DNA from 2 places in the Halalkalibacterium halodurans genome. Region 2 is predicted to be linked to the other one. Evidence: a T-box and tRNA genes for the amino acid it is inferred to sense, from the RefSeq annotation. Region 2 holds a T-box; the other holds one or more tRNA genes.
What was found. The T-box of region 2 lies ahead of ileS (isoleucine--tRNA ligase). A T-box ahead of a tRNA ligase gene usually reads a tRNA of that ligase, here a tRNA-Ile.
Positions count from the first base shown of each region.

Region 1: it has a tRNA-Ile gene. The T-box ahead of ileS (isoleucine--tRNA ligase) is inferred to sense a tRNA for this amino acid. The anticodon was not compared.

Region 1 is NZ_CP040441.1:1,576,503-1,580,930, reverse strand. It holds gene FED51_RS07750 (MFS transporter) at 1-561, opposite strand, end outside; gene sodA (superoxide dismutase SodA) at 703-1,311, opposite strand; gene FED51_RS07740 (GNAT family N-acetyltransferase) at 1,533-2,003, opposite strand; tRNA gene FED51_RS07735 (tRNA-Ser) at 2,338-2,430, opposite strand; tRNA gene FED51_RS07730 (tRNA-Ile) at 2,445-2,521, opposite strand; tRNA gene FED51_RS07725 (tRNA-Met) at 2,573-2,646, opposite strand; tRNA gene FED51_RS07720 (tRNA-Asn) at 2,653-2,727, opposite strand; gene FED51_RS07715 (Na/Pi cotransporter family protein) at 2,838-4,428, opposite strand, start outside.
Region 2 is NZ_CP040441.1:2,669,222-2,673,649, reverse strand. It holds gene FED51_RS12895 (YlmH family RNA-binding protein) at 1-766, shown strand, start outside; gene FED51_RS12890 (DivIVA domain-containing protein) at 877-1,374, shown strand; T-box leader at 1,463-1,695, shown strand; gene ileS (isoleucine--tRNA ligase) at 1,791-4,428, shown strand, end outside.

The DNA of each region.
Region 1 (4,428 bases), 1.1 Mb from region 2:
AATGAACAGACCTAGAGAAAGGGCAAATATTACCGTGTATCCAGTCATCTTCTCCATCTTTGTAATCAAAAAACCTGAAAGAATGGGTCCGATCATTCCAGCAAAGGAGGTAAGCAGCCCCAAAAAACCATTAAAAAAATCCCTCGTCTCAGGCTCTGTAATTTCAAACGTAAGGACATTAAAGGCAAGCCAATAAAAACCAAATCCGATCCCCAGCAATCCGCCAAGAAGGATCAGGAATTGATTTGCCTTTTCCCCTAACATGAGAACTGTTGAAAAGAAAATCGATAAAAAAATGACCCCTAACCGTAAGACGATCACACGATCAATTTTCTTCGCCCAACGCCCTGCCAAAATAAACGTGAGTGGTTGCATAATCACAGACGTTAAATTGTAAAGAGCTAAATCAAGAAACTCTCCAGATTGCTTCCACAAGTAGACATTTACAAATGTATTAGAAAGGGCAATTCCGAGTGCATAAAGACCGCCAATGACGAGTAGTAAGATGAGATCTTTTGAAACTTCAATATCCCCAATAACTTTTTTTAATACATCATGCAAACCGACCCACCACCTTCTGTTTTAGTGTGTGTCGGTTTAGTCACGTTATGCATTGAGACAGGGGGAGATCGAACGAGATTTACCTGCAAAAAATAAGAGGGGTCCATCATTGTAAATGGCCCCTCTATGTAAACATCAGACTTATTTTGCTTCGTTGTAACGCTTCGCTACTTCGTCCCAATTGACAACGTTCCAGAAAGCTGAAATGTAATCAGGACGACGGTTTTGGTAATTCAAGTAGTATGCATGCTCCCATACGTCTAAGCCAAGAATTGGTGTTTTCCCTTCCATTAATGGCGTATCTTGGTTTGGAGTGCTTGTGATTTCTAGTTTGCCATCATTGACAACAAGCCACGCCCAGCCAGAACCGAAGCGGTTTGCTGCTGCGTCAGCAAATTTTTCTTTGAATTGATCAAAGCTACCGAATTCAGCATTGATCGCATCTGCAAGCTCACCAGTAGGAGCGCCTCCACCATTCGGGCTAAGAATTTGCCAGAAAAGCGTGTGGTTTGCATGGCCACCACCATTATTGCGGACTGCTGTACGAATGTTTTCTGGTACAGCATCGAGGTCGCTGACAAGCGCTTCAATTGACTTTTCAGCAAGAGCACTGTGACCTTCAAGAGCTGCATTTAATTTTGTTACATACGTGTTATGGTGCTTCCCGTGGTGAATGTTCATCGTTGCCTCATCGATGTGTGGTTCAAGTGCATTTGCAGGATACGGTAGTTTTGGTAGTTCAAAAGCCATAATACGATCTCCTCCTTGATAAACGTGAAATAATAAAGAATGAATTTGGAGGGAAATCCCTCCAAAATAGTAAAACAAGTTAGTCAATAGAAATGTTTATTAAGTTGCCCCATCAATACAATAGCAAATTTCGAACAAGCTTTCAACGAAAACGCTCATGGCTTGCTTTCCCCATATGCTTTTATACGATACCCTGTTTAACCATAGCTTAAACCATTTTCTTAAAGAGGAAGCTCCATCGTCTGTTTTTGACATCGCATGCCCAAGCTGTGGTAAAAAGCTTTAGCCCGATCGTTAAAGTCATACACATCCAATTCAATCGCATCCACCTGATGGGCTTTCCCATAGGAAATAATCGCTTCAAAAATAAGTCGACCAATTCCACCGCCCCGTCTTGTCTCATCTACACATAGATCTGAAATATACACCGTTTTCCTCTGCTGCATCGTTGGAAGGAGAGGTGTTTGTACGAGATGAATCACACTGTACGCTCCAATTTTTTCTCGCTCATCAACGAACACTAACACGGTTGATTTTTCGCCTTGGACAGCTGCTTGAAAAAAACTCGGATTTAGCGTTGGCTCGTTGGAACGAAAAATATCTCCCCTCTCCTTCACATGCGCTTCGTGCACTTGGGTGTGTAGCCTTGCCACCTCTTCATAATCTTGAACGGTTGCTTCCCGAATGATCATCCTCGTTGCCCCTTTTTGTAAGTCGTTTTAGCCAGTGTATTCACCTTATACCTAGAGGGTTTCTTTTAACAGAGACTGCATATCGATTAAAAAAAAATAAAAGCCGTTAGCAACCAATTGACCGAGGCTACAGCTATTAAGGAATCGCGGCGAGCTTATTTCATGTGCTCATGCTGACTGTAGAAGGCTCACAGAAGTCATCGTGCTCGGCTCCCCTACCCTGACATCGCTAGTTAAAGTAGTTTGGTTTGTTGCCAAGGCCGATCGTGAAAGCAACATTTTAGAACACAAAAAAACTACAGCATCCATGCTATAGTTTGAACATCTGTATGTATGGCGGAGGAGGAGGGATTCGAACCCCCGCGCGGTTTAACCCGCCTGTCGGTTTTCAAGACCGATCCCTTCAGCCAGACTTGGGTACTCCTCCAACATAAATACTCATGGTGGACCCTGTAGGACTCGAACCTACGACCGATCGGTTATGAGCCGACTGCTCTGACCAACTGAGCTAAGGGTCCTCAACTATCATCTTAATCTTTTTAGCACACATTCATGCGGTAAAAAAGGAATAGCGGCGGAGGGAATCGAACCCCCGACCTCACGGGTATGAACCGTACGCTCTAGCCAGCTGAGCTACACCGCCATATCATGGCTCCACAGGTAGGACTCGAACCTACGACCGATCGGTTAACAGCCGATTGCTCTACCACTGAGCTACTGTGGAACAAGAAAGACAAGAATAATATTACCACTGTTTGTCCATCTAGTCAATGCTTTTTCCTGTAGATTTTTGTTGATATTGAAAAGAAAAGCAGAGGCGTCTCTGCTTTTCTTCTAACGATTTTCTCCGATGACCGCTTCAGCAATGTTGACAGAATGGTCGCCAATCCGTTCAAGGTTACTTACAATGTCGACAAAGACGATACCAGCAGCACCTGTACAATTCCCTTCATTCACACGAATGATATGCTGCTTGCGTAATTTACGTTCCATTTGATCGATATGCTCTTCTTTTTCGATAACAGAACGAGCAGCCTCAAGATCCCCTGTCTCTAAGGACATGATCGCTTCTGTCAATGTTGAATGTGTAAGATCAAACATTTCCTGAAGGTCATGGAGTGCTTTTTCTGAAATTTTTACTTTGTTCGCTTTCTGATAATCCTTTAACTCCACAATGTTTTCAATATGATCTCCGATTCGTTCAATATCACGTACGGTATCCATCAGCATTCCGTGCATTTTTGAATCTTGAGCCGACAAGGAGCGAGAGGAGATCGAAATTAAATATTCGGTAATTTTCCGATCGAGATTGTTGATGGCATCTTCAAATTGAACCGCCATTTCCGCATGTTTCTTTTGACCATTTTCCATGTATTTACTTACTTCGAGTAGCCCTTTTTCAGAAAACTCAGCCATCCGCAATACTTCCTGTTTCGCCTGTCCAAGGGCAATCGCTGGTGAGCTACCGACAAAACGCGGATCTAAATGCTTCGCCTTATATTCAATGTAGAAATCGTCTCCAGGGACGAGCTTAGTTACAATGATCGCCAAGATCCCGATAAATGGAAGTTGGATGAGTGTATTCGATACATTAAAAATTCCGTGGGCAAATGCAATCGTCATTGGACGATTCAAAGCAAATACCTCTGCTAAATAAGCAATAAAGTGTGTAAACGGAATAATGATAATTAAAACAATGATCGTTCCAATTAAGTTAAAAATCACATGAGTTAATGCTGCACGTTTCGCCGCTACCGATGCACCAATGGCCGCAAGCACTGCGGTAATCGTTGTTCCAATGTTATCACCAAATAAGACCGGTAAAGCTGCAAATAAGTCCATTGCCCCTTGATCGTAAAGCTGTTGCAGGAGCCCGATTGATGCACTGGAGCTTTGTACCGCTGCGGTGAAAATCGTTCCGATTAGTACTCCTAAAAGTGGGTTTTCACTCATGCTTACCGTTAAATCAGCAAAAGCTTGCAGCTCACGCAGGGGCTTTAGTCCTTCTCCCATTGTATTCAAACCATAGAAAAGCGTCCCAAAACCAAAGATAACTTGTCCAATATTGTTCACTTTTTTATTTTTAATAAAAAAGATTAAAGCTGCTCCCACTGCAATGATCGGCAAAGCATATTCAGAGATTTTAATCCCAATAATGAATGCAGTAACGGTTGTACCAATGTTCGCACCCATTATAACACCGATAGCCTGTTTAAGCGTCATAAAACCAGCGTTGACGAGACCAATCGTCAAAACAGTTGTACCCGTACTCGTTTGTAGCAAGACGGTAACAACGATACCTGCTAATACACCCATTAACGGATTTGTTGTAAATTTATCTAACAAATCACGCAAGCGCTCTCCTGCTACTTTTTGCAGTCCATCCCCCATGTACTTAATCCCAAATAGGAAAATACCTAGACCG
Region 2 (4,428 bases):
TCAACATTTCCGGCCGGAAGAGCGCCCGTTTATTGACCAAGTGCTGGAGTGGAAAGCTGATGTCTCCATGCAATACACTTGGAAACGAACAGACTTTCTCGACCCCCGGGAGCAGGAAATCGTTGGCGCATTAGTTGGACGGAACGATGACGTAAGCGTATCATTTTGGGGCGGTTCGGAGCATGCTGAACGGAAGCGGGCTTGTTTGATCCCGCCCTATCTGGAGTTGGCCGAAGAGGACTATGGATTGACGTTATTCGAGCTTTCTTATCCGAAAAAATTTCTCACCATTGATCATCGTCAAGTGCTCGGTGCTTGTATGAGCTTAGGCGTTAAACGAGAAAAGTTCGGAGATATTCTCGTAGCCGATGAGCGCATTCAGCTTGTTGTGGCAACGGAAATCGCAGAATTTGTTCGCCTTCATTTAACGAGTGTCGGTAAAGCACAGGTGGAGATGGTGGAGCTTGGTTTTGAGCAAATGTTAGTTACAACCGAAAGCTGGCATGAACGAACAGCGACTGTTTCCTCCTTGCGCCTAGATGCCGTGATCGGTGAAATGCTTTCTCTTTCACGGGCGAAGGCAGCGGAGCTTGTAGAAAAAGGGCGCGTAAAAGTAAACTGGAAGCTAGTCGAATCGGGAGCTTTAACCCTTCAAGCTGGGGATCACATATCTGTACGCGGCTTTGGCCGCCATAAGCTTTTAGAGGTAGAAGGAAAGACGAAGAAAGATAAATTCCGGCTTCGTATTGGACGGATGGGACATTAGCCGTACATAAATGGGGCAAAAGGGCCCCTCGTGGCATGCAGGAGTTTTTCGCATAATGTCGAACAAGGTTTTTTAAGAATGTTGCTACTATTGTGATGGAGGTGCTGACTATGCCTTTAACCCCTTTAGATATTCACAACAAAGAGTTTACCCGTGGTTTTAGAGGGTATGATGAAGATGAGGTGAATGAGTTTCTTGATCAAATCATTAAAGATTATGAAGCTGTTCTCCGGGAAAAGAAAGAACTGTTTGACCGAGTGACCGATCTCGATGAGAAGCTCGAACATTTCCAAAACATCGAGGAAACGTTAAATAAATCGATTTTGGTCGCTCAAGAATCGGCGGAGGAGGTTCGCCGTAACGCGCAAAAAGAAGCGCAGTTGATCGTGAAGGAAGCGGAAAAGAACGCCGATCGCATCATCAATGATGCTCTGGCGAAATCGCGCAAAATTATGCTTGAAATGGAAGAGCTGAAAAAGCAAGCATCCGTTTATAAAATGCGTTTTAAAATGTTAATTGAAGCCCAGCTTGAAATGCTGAACACGGACGACTGGGATGAGGTAACCGAAGATTCTGGCGATGAGCGTTCAGAAGAATACGCTGAGTAGAAGGGAGCTTTGTAAAAAGCAGCTTAGATCTACTTGCGTTCTTTTTAGCTCTCGCATATAATGAATTTTAATTAAAAAAGCGAACATACAATGGACGATGAGAGGGACAGTACACGTCACCCCTTCCTAAAGCGAGTCAGGGATGGTGGAAGCCTGATGGAACGTGAATGTGGAAAATCACCCTTTAGTTTTTGCACCGAACGATCGATGATTCAGTAGGCTGCAACAGGTCATGCCTGTTAACAATGACACGAGGGAACAAGCAAAGAATGTCGTTTGTTCACTAGGGTGGTACCGCGGGAATACCTTCTCGTCCCTAATGGGGATGGGGAGGTTTTTATTTGTTCCATTGAAAACAATCATTTCCGCCACAAGGCTGGCTGTAATGGAGTTGCAAATCATTAGGAGGAATGGAAATGGATTTTAAAGAAACATTGCTCATGCCAAAAACGGATTTCCCGATGCGGGGAAATTTGCCAAACCGTGAGCCGCAAATGCAGGAAGAATGGAAAGATATGAATATTTATGAGAAGGTGCAAGCACGGACGAAAGGTCGTCCACTGTTTGTGCTTCATGATGGACCACCTTATGCCAATGGTGACATCCATATGGGGCATGCACTGAATAAGGTTTTAAAGGATATGATTGTTCGCTATAAGTCCATGGCAGGTTTTCATGCTCCGTATGTTCCAGGGTGGGACACCCACGGCCTGCCGATTGAGCAAGCGTTAACGAAATCTGGTGTTGATCGCAAATCGATGAGTGTCGCCGAGTTCCGTAAGCTTTGTGAAGAATTCGCACGGAAGCAAATTGACCGCCAACGTGAACAATTTATGCGATTAGGTGTGCGCGGGGACTGGTGGAACCCTTACGTCACTTTAGATAAAGGCTTTGAAGCCCAGCAAGTAAAAGTGTTCGGGGAGATGGCGAAAAAAGGCTACATTTATAAAGGAAAAAAGCCTGTCTACTGGTCACCATCGTCAGAATCAGCGTTAGCGGAAGCGGAAATCGAATATCATGACAAACGCTCACCGTCGATTTACGTAGCTTTCCCAGTGAAAGATGGAAAGAACGTATTACAACAAGATGAAAAAATCGTCATCTGGACGACAACTCCGTGGACGATCCCAGCAAACTTAGGAATTGCCGTTCATCCTGAACTTGAATATAGCGTTGTCGCTGTGAAAGGCGAAAAATACGTCGTCGCGTCAGGACTTGTGGAAACACTCGAATCCGCTCTTGAATGGGAAAATCCAGAAATCTTGCGAACGATCAAAGGGGTAGATTTAGAATACGTCGTCGCTGAACATCCGATTTACGGCCGAGATTCCTTGGTTGTTTTAGGGGATCATGTCACGTTAGATGCCGGTACAGGATGCGTCCATACAGCGCCTGGACACGGGGAAGAAGACTACATTGTCGGCCAAAAGTACGGTTTAGACGTGTTATGTCCAGTTGATGACAAAGGGTACATGACCGCTGAAGCACCTGGCTTTGAAGGATTATTTTATGACGAAGCGAACAAACCGATCACGCAAAAGTTAGATGAGTGCGGTGCGCTCCTAAAGCTAACGTTTATCACCCACTCTTATGCCCATGACTGGCGGACAAAAAAGCCGGTCATTTACCGGGCGACGGCTCAGTGGTTCGCATCGATTGAAAACTTCCGTGACGAATTGTTGAGAGCGATTCAGGAAGTGAAGTGGGTTCCAGAGTGGGGGGAAACGCGCCTCTACAACATGGTACGTGACCGCGGTGATTGGTGTATTTCACGTCAACGCGTATGGGGTGTGCCGATTCCGATTTTCTATGGAGAGAATGGAGAACCGATCATTACGGATGAAACGATCAACCACGTATCAGAGCTATTTAGAAAGCACGGATCAAATGTTTGGTTTGAATGGGAGACGAAAGATTTACTTCCAGAAGGATTTACCCATGAATCAAGTCCGAATGGTCAATTCACACGAGAAATGGATATTATGGACGTTTGGTTCGATTCTGGCTCTAGCCATCAAGGGGTGCTCGTAGAGCGTGAGGAGTTAGATCGACCTGCGGATCTTTATTTAGAAGGCTCAGACCAGTATCGCGGTTGGTTCAACTCATCGTTATCAACAAGTGTAGCGATCACAGGAAAAGCACCTTACAAAGGGGTGCTAAGCCATGGCTTTACCCTTGATGGTGAAGGAAAGAAAATGAGTAAATCACTCGGAAATGTCGTCATTCCGAATGATGTAATGAAACAGCTTGGAGCCGATATTTTACGCCTTTGGGTCGCATCTGTCGACTATCAAGCAGATGTACGCGTATCGGATAAAATTTTGAAGCAAGTTTCGGAAGTATATCGGAAAATTCGCAACACCTATCGTTTCCTGCTTGGAAACTTACACGATTTTCATCCAGCAACGCACCGTGTGGCCATTGATCAGTTAAACGGACTTGATCGCTACATGCTTGCAAAATTAAACGATGTCATCAATCGTGTGAAAAAGGCATACGACGAGTACCAGTTCTCAACCGTATATCACGAGCTCCACAACTTCTGTACGATTGAGTTAAGCTCGTTCTATATGGATATTGCGAAAGATACCCTCTATGTGAAGCATGCTGACCATGCGGATCGAAGAGCTACGCAAACGGTCATGTATGATGTGCTCGTAGCACTGGCCAAACTCTTGTCCCCAATTATCCCCCATACGGCGGATGAAGTGTGGAAACATATCCCAGGTGTTGAAGAGGAGAGTGTCCAGCTGACGGATATGCCAGAACCGATCGAGCTTGGGGACGTGAGTGAATTAAAACAAAAATGGGATGCATTTATCAACGTTCGTGATGATGTTCTAAAGGCACTTGAAAATGCGCGAAATGAAAAGGTGATCGGCAAATCTTTAACGGCGGCCATTACGCTTTACGCTGATGGTGACGTCCGCCAGCTTTTAGAAGAGCTTGGGCCGTTAGATAAGTTGTTCATCGTGTCCGCTGTAAAAGTGGCTGGCTCTGTCGCGGATGCGCCAAAAGAAGCCGAGTCATATGGCGATTTAGCGATCGTTGTTG